3 regions of the Thauera sp. WH-2 genome follow, and region 2 is predicted to be linked to each of the others. Evidence: riboswitches for the same ligand, from Rfam matches in the RefSeq annotation. Region 2 holds a riboswitch; each other region holds the start of a gene.

Region 1 (5,927 bases), on a different contig from region 2:
GGCTTCACCTTCATCCTCGGTTGAACCACTTCAGCACCACGCCCCAGCTTTCCATGTCGATCCGTGTCACCTGTCCGCAGCCGAAGTCCAGTCCCAGCCAGCGCTCGGGCGGCAGGCCGAGGAGGTGGCCCGCGATGACGCGCAGCGGGCCGCCGTGGGCTATGACGACGAGGTGTTCGGGCGCCGTGCCCGGAGATAGGGGACAGACCCCGATTTCAGACGAAATCGGGGTCTGTCCCCTATCTCCGGATTCTTGCCTGATCTCGTCCAGCCATTGCAGCACCCGTGCCGCCATCTCACGCGGCGACTCGCCGCCTGGCGCGCGAAAGCCGAGCGGGTCGGCGGCCCAGTCGTCGATGGCGCTGCCGATGTCGGCAAAGCTGCGGCCTTCCCACTCGCCGAAACAAATCTCCTTGAGCCGGTCGTCGAGGTGCGGCCTTCCAAGTGCCTCCGCGAGCAGGCGCGCACGCGCGAGCGGGCTGGCGTGCAGCGTGAAAGTGTCGGGCAGCAGCGGCCGCAGGCGGGCGGCGACCTCGGCAGGGCATTCGGCCAGGCCGAGATCGGTCTGCCCGTAGCAGGTGCCGGGCTCGACAGCGGGGCGGGGGTGGCGGATGAGGTGAAGTTGCATGCGCGGTTTCAGGTGGTCAAGGGGGTGCCGATGGCGGTGAGCACCCCGATATAGCACGCCAGCTCCGCCGCCTGCTGCACCGCGCCGAGCAGGTCGCCAGTGTGGCCGCCCAGGCGGCGCAGGAAGAGGCGGGCGAGCCAGAGCGTGACCAGTGCGGCGAGGATCAGCGACCCGGCCGCGGGCGCGAGGCCGAGCCCTGCCAGAGGCAGCAGGCCGAAGACTGTTGCGAATGCCAGCTCGCCGCGCGGCAGCCGCTTCGCCACGGTCCGCGCCTTGGCACTGTCGTCCTCACGTGCGTAGGGCAGGGCGTGCAGCACGCCGACCGCAGCCAGGCGCGACAGCGCGTGCGCGGCGATCAACGCGGCGGCGGCTGTCGTGGGCGAGATGGCAGCGAGCTCGATCAGCGCTGCGGCCTTGGCCAGCAGCATCAGCACGATGGCGATGGCGCCGTAGCTGCCGATGCGCGAGTCCTTCATGATCGCGAGGATCTGTGCCTTCTCCCAGCCGCCACCGAGGCCGTCACAGGCGTCGGCAAAGCCGTCTTCATGCAGGGCACCGGTCAGGCGAACGGTGAGCGCCATCGAAAGAATGACCGCGAGGCTGACCGGCAGCAGCGAGGTGAGTACGAGCAGCGCCGCGGCGCCGGCGCATCCCACCACCCAGCCCACCAGCGGCAGCCATGCGGCGGCGTGCGCGAGCCGCTCCGGCACCCATTCCACCCAGGCGGGCACGGGCAGCCGGGTGAAATAGCCCAGCGCGGTGAAGAAGCGGGCGAACTGCTCGCGCATGGCCGCGTTCCGGGGGCGTGAAAACCGTTTGCGCGCTTAGGTCGCCGGGCCCTGGTCGCTCACCCCGGCCGACTCGAAGCTTGCCATGTCGTTGAGGAAGTTGACCGCGGCCTGCACCAGCGGCAGGGCGAGAGCGGCGCCCGTGCCTTCGCCGAGGCGCAGGTCGAGCTCCATCAGCGGTTGGGCGTCGAGATAGTCGAGCTGCACGCGGTGCCCCGGCTCCTGCGAGCGGTGCCCGAATATGCAGTAAGACAGCACGTTGCAGGCGATGGCATGTGCAGCCAGCAGGGCGGAGGTGACGATGAACCCATCAACCAGGATCAGCATCCGCTTTTCCGCTGCACCGAGCATTGCACCGGCCATCATCGCAATCTCGAAGCCGCCGTACTGGGCCAGCACCTCCAGCCCGTCGTGGTGTCGGCCGCCGCGTTCGAGCGCCTGCGACAGCAACTGGCGCTTGCGGATCAGCCCGGCGTCGTCCAGCCCGGTGCCGCGCCCGGTCACGCTGTACAGATCGCCGTCGCGGGCCGCGCCCACCAGGCAGTGGGTGATCAGCGAGGCCGAGGCCGTGTTGCCGATGCCCATCTCGCCGAAGGCGACACAGTTGCAGCCGTTGTCCGCCAGCGCATGGGCGAGTTCACGGCCGCGCTGCAGGGCGGCGTCGCGCTGGCCGGGCGTCATTGCGGGCTGTTCGATGTAGTTCGCGGTGCCCGGCGCGATCTTCGCGTCGATCAGTCCGGTGCGTTTGCCGAAATCGTGATTCACCCCGGCATCGACCACGGTGAGCCCCCAGCCCATCTGCTTGCTGAACACGTTGATGGCGGCGCCGCCGGCGAGAAAGTTCTCTACCATCTGCCAGGTGACGTCCTGCGGAAAGGCCGATACGCCCGCCTTTGCCGCGCCATGATCGCCGGCGAACACCACCATGTGCGGCTGGCGGATCTCGGGTGTGAGCGTCTGCTGGATGAGGCCGATCTGGTGTGCGAGCGGCTCCAGGCGCCCGAGCGCGCCGAGCGGCTTGGTCTTGCGGTCGATCTTGTGTTGCAGCGCGGCGGACAGCAGCGGGTCGGGCGGAACGATGGCGAAGGGTTTCATGGTGACAAGCTTGGTCGGTTGGACGGGATGTTCATCGTGGACGGGGGCTACGCAGCCGCATGGAGTGCAGCACACGCGTCCGTCCTGGATGTCGTGCGGCTTGCAGTTTAGCCCTGCTTCAGCACCAGCGGCAGTCCAGCGGCGACGAAGACAACCCGTTTGCATAGGGTGGCCACTGCCTGGTTGAGCCGTCCGGCCTCGTCGCGAAACAGCCTGCCAAGCTGGGTTTCGGGCACCAGCCCCAGCCCAACCTCGTTGGCGACGAGGAGAATGCGGCCGGGCAATGCGGGCAAGGTGGCGAGCAGTCTCTCGCGCTCGCGGCGAAAGCGCGGCAGCTCGTCGGCGTCGGCTCCGGGTGGCAGGTGCTCGGCGTCGATCAGCAGGTTGGTGACCCACAGCGTCAGGCAGTCCACCACCAGACAGCGATCGGGTGCGGCTTCGCGGCGCAGTGCATCGGCCAGCGCCACGGGCGCCTCCACCGTACGCCAGCCCGCGGGGCGGTCGGCCTGGTGGCGGCGGATGCGCGCGGCCATTTCGTCGTCGAGGGCTTCGGCGGTGGCGATCACCGTCACCGCAAGTCCGGATCCGGCGGCGCGCCGTTCGGCTTCACGGCTCTTGCCGGAGCGTGCGCCGCCGAGGATGAGTTCACATGTCATTGTCGTGGTTTGGTTTTCCGCTCGTCGTGCGGATTCTTTTTGCAGTGCACGATACCGCCTCGTACGGTATCATCCGCCCCCACTGCCCCGGAAGGGGCAACGCGTTATCGGTGCCCGCGGGCGTATCTCGCCCAGGGTTAAACGGGAAACAGGTGCGCGGCCCTTCGCAAACGAGGCCGCAATGCCTGTGCTGCCCCCGCAACGGTAAGTGCGCGCAAGGTGTGTCCTGCAGCCACTGGGAACATTCCCGGGAAGGCGACTCACCCGTCCGGCCATCAGGCCGGCACAGCGCACGAGCCCGGAGACCGGCCGGAACGCGGAATGGCGGATGTGCCGCGGGGTGGCGGCGACGGGCGCGGTTTGTCTTGCTCTCTTCGGTTCTACCTGCCTCGTGGTGCGTCCATGTGAAGTTGCCATGGCGTGCGGGGACGCACGGTGTGGCGAAGGGAGAGCCCTACGATGAATATCCGCTTCTCCGCGCTGGCTTCGGCTGGCGCGCTGTGCTGTTTCACCCTGCCGGCCGTTCATGCCGCCGATGCCCAGTTGGGCCATGTGGTCGTCACGGCCACCCGTCAGCCGGTCAGTGCAGATGCCGCGCTCGCGAGCGTCGACGTGATCGAACGTGACGAGATTGCCCGTGCCGGTCATTCGAGCCTGCTCGGCCTGCTGGCGTCGCGGCCGGGGGTGCAGATGGCACGCAATGGCGGCCCTGGATCGAGCGGAAGCGTCTATATTCGCGGCGCCAACGCCGGGCATACGCTGTTGCTTGTGGACGGTGTCCGCATCGGCTCGGCGACCAGCGGCTCGCCGGTGCTGGAGACCATCCCGCTCGAGATCGTTGAGCGCATCGAGATCCTGCGCGGCCCCGGCAGCGCACTTTATGGTGCGGATGCGCTGGGCGGCGTGATCCAGGTGTTCACCCGCAAGGGCAAGGAGGGCTTCCACCCCTCGGCGCGCGTGGGTGCCGGCAGCGACGGCGCACGTGAAGCCAGCGCCACGCTGGCTGGCGGTGCGGGTGTCCTGCGCTATAGCGTGACCGCTGGGCATGAGCGCAGCGACGGCTTTAATGCGCGCACGCCGGTGCTGTCCGTGAACGACCGCGACGACGACGGTTTCCGCGAGGATTACCTCAGCGCCTCGCTGGCGCTGGACCTGGGCGGCAACGACGAAATTGGTGCCAATGTGCTGTATTCCGACATGCGCAACTGGTATGACGCAGCTCAGCCCTTCGATTCCCATCTGGACAAACGCGCGGAATCCTATGGCATGTATCTGCGCAAGCAGCATTCGTCCGATTGGGTCAGCACCCTGCGTTTCGGCCATGGCGTCGATGCGCTCGAGAACCAGTCGAATGCCGGCGCGCGTTCCCGCTTCGACACGACACAGCGTCAATTGAGCTGGCAGCACGATATTGCGCTCGGTGGCGGCTCCTTGATGGCGGCCTACGAGTTCCTGCAGCAGCGCGTGCAGACGACGACCCACTACGAGAGGACCCGGCGCCATATGAACGCCTTCCTGCTCGGCTGGGGCGGCGAGTTCGATCGCCACCGCGTGCAACTCAATGCACGTCACGACCGCAATTCCCAGTTCGGCAGCAAGACCACCGGAACAGCGGCCTACGGCTACGAGATCACGCCGGAGTGGCGCGTCCATGCAAGCATCGGCAATGCGTTCAAGGCGCCGACCTTCAATGATCTCTATTACCCCGTAGAGTGCTATCCGGTGTGGGGTTGCTTCGGCGGGAATCCGGCGCTCAAGCCGGAGGAGGCGCTCAATCGCGAGATCGGTGTGGCCTGGGAGCGCAATGACCTCAGCCTGGGGCTGACCTACTTCAACAATCGCATCCGAAACCTGATCGATTGGAGCAGCGGTGTGGCGGCGAACGTCGGCCGGGCAGACATCGAGGGGGTGGAAGCGAGCCTGGGTGCCATGCTCGGGGAGTATCGCGTGCGTGCCAGCGTCGACCTGCTCGATGCGGAGGATCGGCAAACCGGCGACGAGCTCGGCCGTCGTGCGCGCATCAGCGGTGCGCTTGCGCTGGAAAGGCTTGCAGGCGCATGGACCTGGGGCGTGGAGTGGAATGGGAAAGGGCCGCGTTATGATCGGGTGCCCAATGCCCCTGCCGGTCGCATGGGGGGCTATGGCCTGGTCGATGCGTACGTGCACTACGCCGTGGCGCCTGACTGGAGTGTGGAAGTTCGCGCCAACAACCTGCTCGACAAGGACTACGAACTTGCCAAGGGGTACGGAACACAGGGCCGGAGCGTCTTCGTGGCACTGCGCTACGCCATGCACTGATCGCCGATGCCTGCAATCGCGCTACGTGGGGAGTCGCGCGTGAGTCCAGCCATGCGCCGCACGCGATCGCCGCTGGCGATCGCCGTGGTCCTGCTGCTGGCGGGGGCGCTTGCGCTGCTCCTGGCGCTGGTCGCCGGGGGGCTGCCGGTGGGGACCGCCGACGTACTGGGTGCGCTTACCGGCGCGGACGGTATGAATGCGACCGTGATCCGCGAGCTCCGCCTCCCCCGCGCCCTTGCTGCCTTCGCCTGCGGTGGCCTGCTCGCCACCGCGGGTGCCCTCATGCAGGTCTTGCTGCGCAACCCGCTGGCCGACCCCTACATCCTCGGCATTTCGGGCGGTGCGGCGGTGGGTGCGCTGGGGGCGATCACGCTCGGGGCGGCTGCGTTCTGGGTGGACGCCTCCGCCTTCGTCGGCGCGCTCACCGCGATGCTCGTCGTCTTCGGTCTGGCACACGGTGAC
Region 2 (5,927 bases):
CCCGACATCTTCCTCGGCCCCAAGGAGATGCGCGAGGTACTCCATGGCGACCGCGTCATCGTGCGCATTTCCGGCACCGATCGACGCGGCCGCCCCGAAGGCAAGCTGGTAGAGGTGCTGGAGCGCGCCAACACTCGCGTCGTCGGCCGCGTCATCAACGAGCACGGCGTAATGATCGTCGTGCCCGAGAATCGCCGCCTGGCGCAGGACATTCTGGTCGCCCCCGGTGGGCGCAAGAAGCCCGAGCCGGGCCAGATCGTCACCGTCGAGCTGGTCGAGCAGCCCACCAAGTACGCCCAGCCGATCGGCCGCATCGTCGAGGTGCTCGGCAACTATGCCGACCCCGGCATGGAGATCGAGATCGCGCTGCGCAAGCACGATCTGCCCTTCGAGTTCTCGTCCGAGGCCAAGGCGCAGACGCGCAAGCTGCCCGACGTTGTGCGCAAGAAGGACTGGGCCGGCCGCGAGGACCTCACCAAGCTGCCGCTGGTGACCATCGACGGCGAGACCGCGAAGGACTTCGACGACGCGGTGTATTGCGAGCGCCAGGGCAAGGGCTACCGCCTGATCGTCGCGATTGCCGACGTCTCGCACTATGTGGACGCCGCCAGCGCGCTCGACAAGGACGCCTTCGACCGTGGCAACTCGGTGTACTTCCCGCGCCGCGTCATCCCGATGCTGCCCGAGAAGCTCTCGAACGGCCTGTGCTCGCTCAACCCCCAGGTCGAGCGCCTTGCGATGGTCGCTGACATGGCCATCTCGGCCACCGGCGAGATCAAGAACTACCGCTTCTACCCCGCAGTGATCTGGTCGCACGCGCGCCTGACCTACACCAAGGTCGCCGCCGCGCTGTACGAGCAGGATCCGGCGGTGCGCGCCGAACTCTCCGCGCTACTGCCCCACCTCGAGAACCTCGACAAGCTCTTCCGCGTGTTGCTCAAGGCGCGCGCCAAGCGCGGCGCGATCGACTTCGAGACCACCGAAACCCGTATGATCTTCGACGATAACGGCAAGATCGCGCAGATCGTGCCCGAGGTGCGCAACGACGCCCACCGCCTCATCGAGGAGTGCATGCTCGCCGCCAACGTGTGTGCGTCCGACTTCCTCGCCACCCGCGAGCACCCGGCGCTGTATCGCGTCCATGACTCGCCCTCCGAGGACAAGCTCGCCAAGCTGCGCGAGTTCCTCAAGGAGTTCGGCCTCGGGCTGGGCGGCGGTGACGAGCCGCGCGCGAGTGATTTCGCGAAACTGCTCGAGCAGGTCAAGGATCGCCCCGACGCCCAGCTGCTGCAGACCGTGATGCTGCGCTCGTTGAAGCAGGCGATGTACAGCCCGGACAACGTCGGCCATTTCGGCCTCGCTTACGAGTCCTACACCCACTTCACCTCGCCGATCCGGCGCTACCCCGACCTGCTGATCCACCGCGGCATCAAGGCCGCGCTCGGCGGTGACCAGTACCGCCCCGGCGACTGGGAGCAGATCGGCCTGCACTGCTCGATGACCGAGCGCCGCGCCGACGACGCCACCCGTGACGTGGTCGCCTTCCTCAAGTGCTACTTCATGCAGGACCGCGTCGGCGAGGAGTTCACCGGCAGCGTGTCGGCGGTCGTGCCCTTCGGCCTCTTTGTCGCGCTCGACGACATCTTCATCGAGGGCCTGCTGCACATCTCGGATCTCGGGAGCGACTACTTCCACTACGACGAGATGCGCCACGCGCTCATGGGCGAGCGCACCGGCAAGCAGTTCCGCCTCTCCGACCGCGTGAAGGTGCAGCTCGTACGGGTGGATATGGCGACCAACAAGATCGACTTCCGCCTCATTGAAGGGCCGCTGCCGGCCGAGCCGCCCGCGAAGCCGGCCGGGCCGGTGGCTGTCGCAGCGATCCCCGAAGCCGGCAAGAAGGCGCGCAAACCGCGCGCGAAGAAGGGCGAGGCGGGGCCTGTGGTCGAAGCTGCGCCTGCGCCTGCAGCCGCACTGCCGGTCGCTGCCCCCGAGTTTGCCCCATCGAAGGCGGACAAGGCCCGCAGCAAGCGGGCGAAGCAACCCGCCACCGAGCAGGTCGCCGAGGCCGCGCCCGCGCCGGCCGTCGAGTTGCCCGCCGCAGTGCCGGAGGTCGCTGAGCCGAAGCCTCGCAAGGCCCGTGCGAAGAAGCTTGTAGTCGAGCCGGTCACTGTGCCCGAGCCGGTGGTCGAGGCACCTCCCGCCGCGCCGCAGGGCGCCGAGCCCAAGCCGCGCCGGACGCGGGCGAAGAAGACTGTTGTCGAGCCGATCGCCGCAGCGCCGGTCGAAGCGCTAGAATCCGCGCCCCCGACTGCGGCTCCGGCACGACGCGCCCGCCGCAAGACCACCACCAAGGGCACCGACCGTGGCTAAAGCACCCGAGAACACTCCCACCAAGCTGATTTACGGCTTCCACGCGGTCTCTGCCAAGCTGCGCCATGCGCCCGAATCGGTGCTGGAGATCTACCTCTCCGGTGACCGCAAGGACGCGCGGGTGAAGAAGTTCATTGCCCAGGCCGAGGCTGCCGGCGTGCGCATCCTGCAGAGCGAGGGCGACAAGCTCGACGGCATGGTGGGCACCCGTCGCCACCAGGGCGTGGTCGCCAAGGTCGACGCCACCCGGCGCGAGATCAAGCTCGCCGACGTGCTCGACAGCCTGGACGAGAATGCGCTGATCCTGGTTCTCGACGGCGTGCAGGATCCGCACAACCTCGGTGCCTGTCTGCGTGTGGCCGACGCCGCCGGTGCACATGCGGTGGTCGCACCCAAGGACCGCGCGGTGGGCCTCAACGCCACTGCGGTCAAGGTCGCCAGCGGCGCCGCCGATACCGTGCCCTACATCACCGTGACCAACCTTGCCCGCGCCCTGCGCGAGATGCAGGACGCCGGCGTGTGGATCGTCGGTGCCGCAGGCGAAGCCGACAAGTCCATCTACGACATCGACCAGAAGGTGCCGGTGGCGTGGGTGCTTGGCGCCGAAGGTGACGGCCTGCGTCGCCTCACCCGCGACACTTGCGATGCGCTTGCCCGCATCCCCATGCACGGTAGCGTCGAGAGCCTCAATGTGTCGGTGGCGAGCGGGATCTGCCTGTTCGAGGCGCGCCGCCAGCGGGGTTGAAACCGGCCAGGCGCGTGCGCCCGTTTGCTTGTCCGGTCCACGTCCGGTATTCAGCGTGCGGGCGCTGCAGGAACGTACTGACCCAGCGCACGTCTTTTGCCGCGGCAGCCCGTTTGCGGCTAAGCTTACGCCCCTGTTTGCTTCGAGGTGCCCGCGCGCTGCGCGGGAGAATCGGGAAGGTGGTGCAAACCCACCGCGCGCCCAGCGCCGTGAAGGGGATTGTCCGGGCAAGGTTCGCCCAGCCACTGGTCCGCAAGGACCGGGAAGGCGTCCGGACGAGTTGATCCGCAGCCGGAAGACCGGCCTCGAAGTGCCCCCAGCAGCCGCCTGGTCGGTGGCTGTCTACTGCTCGACGACAAGGGGAATACTTCATGAGCAGCCCGACGCAGGCGCATGCCGCGCCGGCGCGTACCGACGCGCCCGCATTTACCCAAGAACCGGTCACGAACGACCTGGCCGGCAGCGCCGGCCCCGCGCGCTTCCAGGCCGATCCGCGCTTCGATGCGGCCGAGCGCGACGCGGTCTATCGCGCCATCCATACCCGCCGCGACGTGCGTGGCGAGTTCCTGCCCGATCCGATCCCCGACGAGGTGCTCGCGCGTGTGCTCGATGCCGCTCATCACGCGCCCTCGGTCGGCTTCATGCAGCCCTGGGATTTCATCGTGGTGCGCTCGCGCGCGGTGCGCGAGCAGATCCATGCTGACTTCCTTGCCGCGCACGCCGAGGCCGAACAGATGTTCGACGAAGGCAAGCGCGACACCTACCGCAACCTGAAGCTCGAAGGCATCCTGGAATCGCCGGTGAACATCTGCATCACCTGCGACCGCAGCCGCCATGGGCCGGTGGTGATCGGCCGCACCCACATCGGCGCGATGGACGTGTACAGCGCGGTGTGTGCGGTGCAGAACCTGTGGCTGGCCGCGCGTGCCGAGAACCTCGGCGTGGGCTGGGTCAGCATCCTGCACCCGCAGGCGCTGCGCGAGGCGCTGGGCATCCCGCGTGAGATCGTGCCGATCGCCTACCTGTGCATCGGTCACGTGAGCGCGTTTCACGCCCGGCCCGAACTCGAGGCTGCGGGCTGGTTGCCGCGCATGCCCTTGCCCGAGTTGCTGCATTTCGATGGCTGGCAGGGGCCCGCGGACGAGGCTGGCGAACAGCTCATCGAGCAGGTGCGGAAGCTGCCTCCTCACCCGCGCTGACGCTGGCTGCGCACGGCTCTTGCTTGGTTCTACCCCTGCGGCCTCGGCCGCAGAACAAGAACCCTCGGGAGCCCCGCATGAAATCGACCCTGGCCTTTCTCGTCGCTGCTCGTCGCAGCGAGATCCACGAGCTGGAACAGCTTGCGCGCAGCTGCGAGCTCGTCCAGCTCGTGGGCGAACTCGTGCACCGCCTGCAAGGCGAGCGCGGCGCCTCGAACCTTTTTCTGGCTTCCGCGGGCGTGCGCTTCGGTCCGGAGCGGAAAGAGCATGCCGAGGCAAGCCGCAGCGCGGAGGCGGCCGTGCGCGCCTGGCTGGGGCGGCCGGAGATCCGTGACGCCGTGCCAGGTTTCGCTGTGGCCGGCGGCGCTCGGCTGTTTACCCGTATCGCCCTTGCGCTGCACCGCGTCGACATGCTCCCCGATCTGCGCGAGGCGATCGTGCGCCAGCGCTGCTCAGTCGCCGAGGCGACAGCGCACTTCAGGCGGACCATCGCCGCCCTGCTGGCGCTGGTGTTCGAGGCGGCGGACGTGGCAGCTGATCCCGCGATTTCACGGCTGCTCGTGGCGCTGTTCAACCTCATGCAGGGCAAGGAACTCGCTGGCCAGGAGCGTGCGCTGGGCACTGCAGTGTTTGCTGCGAAGGCCGATCCGGCAGTGGATGGCCCGCCGCTGCTGTACCTGATCGAGGGCCAGGAGGCGTGCTTCCAGCGCTTCGAGGCCTTTTCTCCGGAGGATGTGCGGACGGCCTGGCGGGGCGTGCAGCAGGCGATGCCGCTCGTCGAACTGGAGCGCCTGCGCCGCAAGCTGCTTGCAGATGGGCAGGATGCTGCGGGCGTGCCCGAGCGGGCCCAGGACTGGTTTGCCTGCTGCTCGCTGCGCCTCGACCGCGTGCGGGAGGTCGAAGTGCTGCTTGGTGTGGCACTGAGGACGGAATGCCTGCGGCGCAGCGAGGCCCTGCAGGCAGATCCGGATGACCCGCAGCGGCTCGCATCTGCACTGGACGGACTGGTGGGACTGGACGCCGCAGGGGCCACGCCCGGCGTGCGCATGGGTGAAGAAGGGGCGGAGGAAGGATGCGCCGGTGAGTTCGGCGGGCTGGATGGTGGGCTGGAGGGCGGGGCGGGCAGGCCCGCGGTGCCCGATCCGATGGGGCGCCGTCTGGCCGCTTCGATCGTCGATGTACTGCATGCGCAGTCGCGCCGGCTGCAGGCGATGAGTGACGAACTCGCTGCCGTACGTGCGAGCCTGGAGGAGCGCAAGCTCGTCGAGCGCGCGAAGGGGGTGCTGATGCGCCACCAGGGGCTCGCCGAGGATGAGGCCTACCGCCTGCTGCGGCAGACGGCGATGAACCAGGGGCGCCGCATCGTCGAGGTTGCCGAGGCCGCGCTCGCGATGGAGGCATTTCTGCCGGGGCGGAGCTGAGGACAGCCTGCTGCGTTGCGATGGCTGGGCTCCAGCCGCGGCATTGCGTTGCGGGGCGTGAGCCATGCGCGCCTGAGCTGCTGGTGCGGATTGCACCATCGGCGTGCATCGGGGCTTGACTGCTGCACTGCAGCAGTGCGGTCGAAGACGTTGCGAGGCCGGACGTTCGTGCGAGCTGCAGCGCAGAAA
Region 3 (5,927 bases), on a different contig from region 2:
GGTCGAGGCCCAGTAGGCGGCGTGGCACACGGCTTCCATCGAACGGTCGGCAAACTCGATAGCGGCGTCCGATGCGTAGGCCAGCCCCATCATATGCAAGGCGTCGGCAAAGCCCATGATGCCCAGGCCCACCGGGCGGTGGCGCAGGTTGGCGGCGCGCGCCTTGGGCGTGGCGTAGTAGTTGAGGTCGATGACGTTGTCGAGCAGGCGCATCGCGACACGCACGGTGCGCTGCAGCTTGTCGTGGTCGAGCGTCCAGCGCCCGTCGCCGTCGCGCACCAGATGGGCGGGCAGGTTCACCGAGCCGAGGTTGCACACCGCGGTCTCGTCGGCCGAGGTGTTGAGCGTGATCTCGGTGCACAGGTTGGAGCCATGCACCACGCCCACGTGCTGCTGCGGCGAGCGCAGGTTGCAGGCGTCCTTGAAGGTGATCCATGGATGCCCGGTCTCGAACAGCATGGTCAGCATCTTGCGCCACAGCTGGATGGCGGGCAGGCGCTTGAAGAGGCGGATCTCGCCGCGCTCGGCCTTTTCCTCATACGCGCGGTAGGCCGTCTCGAAGTCCTGGCCGTAGCGCTCGTGCAGGTCGGGCACGTCGACCGGCGAGAACAGGGTCCATTCGGCGTTCTCCAGCACGCGCTTCATGAACAAGTCGGGAATCCAGTTCGCGGTGTTCATGTCGTGCGTGCGGCGGCGCTCGTCGCCGGTGTTCTTGCGCAGTTCGAGGAATTCCTCGATGTCGAGGTGCCAGGTTTCGAGATAGGCGCACACCGCGCCCTTGCGCTTGCCGCCCTGGTTCACCGCCACCGCGGTGTCGTTGACCACCTTGAGGAAGGGGATCACGCCCTGGCTCTGGCCGTTGGTGCCCTTGATGCGGCTGCCGAGCGCGCGTACCGGCGTCCAGTCGTTGCCCAGACCGCCGGCAAACTTCTGCAGCAGGGCGTTTTCCTTGATCGACTGGTAGATGTCCTCGAGGCTGTCGGCCACCGTCGTCAGGTAGCAGGACGACAGCTGCGAATGGCGGGTGCCGCTGTTGAACAGCGTTGGCGTGCTGCTCATGAAGTCGAAGCTCGACAGCAGCTCGTAGAACGCGATCGCCTGTGCCTCGCGATCGATCTCGTTGATCGCGAGGCCCATGGCCACGCGCATGAAGAAGGTCTGCGGCAGCTCGATGCGGCGGTCGTCGACATGCAGGAAGTAGCGGTCGTACAGCGTCTGCAGGCCGAGGTAGTCGAACTGCAGGTCGCGCTCGGGCCGGATCGCTGCCGCCAGGCGGGCGAGGTCGAAGTCGGCCAGGCGGGGGTCGAGCAGCTCCGCCTCGATGCCACGGCGGATGAAGGCGGGCAGGCAGGCGGCATAACCCCGATCGGGGTCGGACATGTCGGCCTGCGAGGTTTCGTGCCCGAGCACTTCGACGCGGATCGCCGACAGCAGCAGGCGGGCGGCGACACGGCCGTAGTCCGGCTCGCGCTCGATCAGCGTGCGTGCGGCCAGCACCAATGCCTGGCGCACGGCGGCAATCGGCACGCCGTCGTAGAGGTTGTGCAGGGCGTGTTCGAGCACGGTGTCGGCGGACACACCGTCCAGCCCTTCGCAGGCCTCGCGGCACACGGCGAGCAGGGCGGCGCGGTCGAGCGGGCGGCGCGCTTCGCCATCGACGACGTGCAGCACGGGGCCGGTGCCGCCCGCCTGCGCTTCGGCGTCCTGCTGCGCGGCGCGTTCGGCGGCGCGGCGTTCGCGGTAGAGCACGTAGGCGCGCGCGACGTCGTGCTCGCCCGAGCGCATCAGCGCCAGCTCGACCTGGTCCTGGATGTCCTCGATGTGCAGCATGCCGCCGTCGGGCAGGCGACGGGTGAGGGCGCCGACCACGGTATCGGTGAGTCGGGCCACGATGTCGCGTACGCGTGAGGACGCCGCGCCCTGGCGGCCCTCGACGGCGAGAAAGGCCTTGGTCATGGCGACGGCGATCTTGTTCGGATCGAAGGCGACGACGGCGCCATTGCGGCGGACGGTCTGGAATGCGGCGAGTTGCATGGCGCTATCAAGTGCTTCGGCGGGAAGTCGGTCCACGGGTGGTCCTCGTCTGGGTGAGTGCGGATGAAACGGGTTTCTGAGGGAAGGCGAGCTTCAGGCGGCGGCCGCGAGGCTGACTGCGCTGGGGGCCGGGCAAGGATGGGTGTCGTCGCCGGCGTGGGACTCGGCCCGCAGATCCAGCGTCAGGGGGGCGGTGTGGCTGCCGCCAGGCCGACGGAAGCCGCTGGCGGCAGCCATGTGGAGTACCGCCGGGCTGACGCTGTGACACACGATCCGGCCTGCGCCGTGCAGGCGGGCCAGTGCAATGACGTGGTTGAACAGTGCTCGGCCCAGTCCGCGCTGGCGATGAGTTGCGGTGACGCTGAGCCCGAAGTCGACCTCCCCATCGCGCACCGCGACATGGGCGAGGGCGACGATGTCGCCTTGTGCGGTGCCCAGACCATGCACATGGTCGCGTGCGAAATCGAGCGTGGCGACGTAGGCGGCGATGCCTTCGTCGCGGATGCCGTGGCTGAAGCGCAGCAGGCGGTCATCGGCATCCAGCGCAAGAAGGTGTTCGAGGATGCGGGGGGCGTCGGCGGGGCCGAAGCGGAACATCGGCCTCAGAACGGCGCCCGTGGAATCGGTCGGCGGTGTCAGCGTTGCAGCGGGGCGGTCGGCGGTGGACATGGCGGAGATCCGGTGCGGGCAGGGCGGATCTCCGACGCACGGGCGTGATGCGTCACGCGCATGGCAATGCCATGCGGTGCTGCCGTGCCATCAGGAAAACGAGCAAGTGAAATGGTGTGAGCCATGCCTCTTGTCAGGGACACCCCGCCCCAAACTGTTGAAGGTGATGTGCATGGCAGGTCTCCTGGCTCACGGGTCGTCGTCTTGCGCCAGCCTTCCCGGAAGATTTCCAGTGGCAGAGAGGGCGCAGGACTCGCCGATTACAGTTGCGGGGGCAGCTCCGGGGTTCGCGCTGGGCGCGGCACCGGATTCCCTTTTCATGTCCGCCGATGACGGCGGACAACCATGAACAGGGGCGGAGGTTAGCCCTGGCCCCCGGCGCTGTCAAACGCGCCGCGTTCGATCGTACGCACCAGGGTATGCACCGCGCGATGCGTCGGAACTTCGAGCCCGGCCGCCTCGGCCATGGATAGCAGGGCGCCGGTGATGGCGTCGATCTCGGTGTGGCGGCCGGCGAGGACGTCCTGCAGCATGCTGGCGCGGTTGGCGGCGGTGGCGCGGGCAACGCCATGCACCCGCGCGAGCGCGGCCGCTTCGTCGAGCTCGAGGCCGTTGGCGCGCAGTACCGGCAGTGCCTCGCGCACCAGGGCGTTGAGCAGTACGCGGTGCGGCGGCTCGAGCAGGGCGCCGTTGGGCACGCGGAACAGCGCCGCGAGCGGGTTGATGGCGACGTTCACCAGCAGCTTCGCCAGCCGCGCGGCGGTGATTTCCGGCTCGATGCGAGCCTCGAGACCCGCGTCCGCCAGCATCCGCGCGAGCGGCTCGAACCCGGGCGGCAGCAGGGTTTCGCCTGCGCCTGAGGGCTGCACCCGGTTGCCGTCGCGCCACGCGCCCTCGGTGGTGATGCCCTGATCCACGTGTTGTGCGTGGCAATGCCCGCGCAGCATGTCCACGGTGATCCCGTTCTGCAAGGACAGCACGCCGATGGGGCGCATGCGTGAGGCGACTTCCGCGGCTGCCGCTGTGTCGGCGGCCTTCACCAGCACGATCACCCAGTCGGCGACAGGGGGGTGGGCAGCGTCGAAGGCTTCCAGGGCGAGTGTTTGCTCGCCCACTTGCACGCCGGTGCGGAGGCTTGCGACCCGGTGTGCGTTACGCGCAATCACGGCGAGCGGCACGACGGCGCGCAGCCGCGCAGCAAAGTGCAGGCCCAGCGCGCCGGCGCCGATGATCGCAACCGGGAAGCGCGTGTCGGCCTGGCTGTGGTGTGTGGCACGAGGGGGTGCCTCGAGATTACTGTCCATTCGATACGTACGGAGCGGTTCGGATTTCAAGTGGATCCCTGCCTGTTGCGTGCCAGACGGCTTCGCGGTCGCGATGTCGCATAAACATCGGATGGGTGCTCCAGCATGCCTGCTCCATGGAGCATCTGGAGCAACTCAGCCTGTTCATTCCACCCAATGGGAACAGCCGATGGGATGTGCTGTGGGGCTGGAATGCCCGAATCCAGGCGCATTCGCATTCTGGCATGACTCCTGCTGGAGGTGAGATGCAGCGACTTGCTGTGCATCCAGAAAATCGAGGAGACGAGATCATGCTGTACGCAATGCCCGGCCAGGCCGACGCCAAGGTTCAGTTCAAAAGCCGTTATGACAACTTCATCGGTGGCAAATGGGTGGCCCCGGTCAAGGGGCAGTATTTCGATGTGGTCACCCCGGTTTCCGGCCAGAAGTACACCCAGGCCGCGCGCTCCACGGCCGAGGACATTGAGCTGGCGCTCGATGCCGCACACGCGGCCTTCCCGACCTGGGGCAAGACCGACGCCACCACGCGCTCGAACATCCTGCTCAAGATCGCCGACCGCCTCGAGGCCAACCTCGAACTGCTCGCCTACGCCGAGACCGTCGACAACGGCAAGCCGATCCGCGAGACGCTCAACGCCGACATCCCGCTCGCCGTCGACCACTTCCGCTACTTCGCCGGCTGCCTGCGCTCGCAGGAAGGCGGCATCTCGGAGATCGACGAGAACACCATGGCCTATCACATCCACGAGCCGCTGGGCGTGGTCGGCCAGATCATCCCGTGGAACTTCCCGATCCTGATGGCGGCGTGGAAGCTGGCGCCGGCTCTGGGTGCGGGTAACTGCGTGGTGCTCAAGCCCGCCGAGTCGACCCCGATCTCGATCCTGGTGCTGATGGAACTGATCGCCGACCTGCTGCCGCCGGGCGTGCTCAACATCGTCAACGGCTATGGCCGTGAGGCCGGCATGCCGCTCGCCACCAGCAAGCGCATCGCCAAGATCGCCTTCACCGGCTCGACCTCCACCGGCCGCGTCATCGCCCAGGCCGCCGCCAACAACCTGATCCCGGCCACGCTGGAGCTGGGCGGCAAGTCGCCCAACATCTTCTTCGCCGACGTGATGGACAAGGATGATGCCTTCCTCGACAAGGCGATCGAGGGCCTGGTGCTGTTCGCCTTCAACCAGGGCGAAGTGTGCACCTGCCCGAGCCGCGCGCTGATCCAGGAATCGATCTACGACCGCTTCATGGAGCGCGCACTGAAGCGCGTCGCCGCCATCAAGCAGGGCAGCCCGCTCGACACCGACACGATGATGGGGGCGCAGGCCTCGCAGGAACAGATGACCAAGATCCAGTCCTACCTCGCGCTCGGTCGTGAGGAGGGCGCCGAGGTTCTGATCGGCGGCAATCGTGCCCAACTTGGCGGTGACCTGACCGACGGCTTCTACATCCAGCCGACGCTGTTCAAGGGCCACAACAAGATGCGCATCTTCCAGGAAGAGATCTTCGGGCCGGTGCTCGCGGTGACCACCTTCAAGGACGAGGCCGAGGCCCTTTCGATCGCCAACGACACCCTGTACGGTCTGGGTGCCGGCGTATGGAGCCGCAACGGTAACGTCGCCTATCGCATGGGCCGGGCCATCCAGGCCGGCCGCGTGTGGACCAACTGCTATCACGCCTACCCGGCGCACGCTGCCTTCGGCGGCTACAAGGAGTCGGGCATCGGCCGCGAGACGCACAAGGTCATGCTCGACCACTACCAGCAGACCAAGAACCTGCTCGTGAGCTACAGCGAGAACAAGCTCGGCTTCTTCTGAGCGACCGTCCTCTCTCCCCATGCCCTGTCCGGGGTATCTCCTCGGGGGCGGGCAACCGCCCCCTTTTCTGCATTGCGGAGGACGAAGCCATGGTCGAACGCGTTATTGC

Evidence for each region. Region 2 has a riboswitch for cobalamin ahead of bluB (5,6-dimethylbenzimidazole synthase). Riboswitches for the same ligand answer to the same signal wherever they lie in the genome.
Region 1: another riboswitch for cobalamin. It lies ahead of ACNKW1_RS10640 (TonB-dependent receptor domain-containing protein); the one in region 2 lies ahead of bluB (5,6-dimethylbenzimidazole synthase).
Region 3: another riboswitch for cobalamin. It lies ahead of ACNKW1_RS04005 (GNAT family N-acetyltransferase); the one in region 2 lies ahead of bluB (5,6-dimethylbenzimidazole synthase).

The regions. Positions count from the first base shown of each region.
Region 1 is NZ_JBLWFG010000005.1:197,813-203,739, forward strand. It holds gene cobC (alpha-ribazole phosphatase family protein) at 11-628, opposite strand; gene ACNKW1_RS10625 (adenosylcobinamide-GDP ribazoletransferase) at 637-1,416, opposite strand; gene cobT (nicotinate-nucleotide--dimethylbenzimidazole phosphoribosyltransferase) at 1,453-2,511, opposite strand; gene cobU (bifunctional adenosylcobinamide kinase/adenosylcobinamide-phosphate guanylyltransferase) at 2,619-3,167, opposite strand; cobalamin riboswitch at 3,259-3,496, shown strand; gene ACNKW1_RS10640 (TonB-dependent receptor domain-containing protein) at 3,627-5,465, shown strand; gene ACNKW1_RS10645 (FecCD family ABC transporter permease) at 5,517-5,927, shown strand, end outside.
Region 2 is NZ_JBLWFG010000004.1:91,424-97,350, reverse strand. It holds gene rnr (ribonuclease R) at 1-2,373, shown strand, start outside; gene rlmB (23S rRNA (guanosine(2251)-2'-O)-methyltransferase RlmB) at 2,366-3,118, shown strand; cobalamin riboswitch at 3,247-3,441, shown strand; gene bluB (5,6-dimethylbenzimidazole synthase) at 3,490-4,317, shown strand; gene ACNKW1_RS08575 (nitrate- and nitrite sensing domain-containing protein) at 4,395-5,738, shown strand.
Region 3 is NZ_JBLWFG010000001.1:837,289-843,215, reverse strand. It holds gene ACNKW1_RS04010 (ribonucleoside-diphosphate reductase subunit alpha) at 1-2,070, opposite strand, end outside; gene ACNKW1_RS04005 (GNAT family N-acetyltransferase) at 2,128-2,703, opposite strand; cobalamin riboswitch at 2,860-3,066, opposite strand; gene ACNKW1_RS04000 (ketopantoate reductase family protein) at 3,066-4,007, opposite strand; gene adh (aldehyde dehydrogenase) at 4,298-5,818, shown strand; gene ACNKW1_RS03990 (DUF779 domain-containing protein) at 5,908-5,927, shown strand, end outside.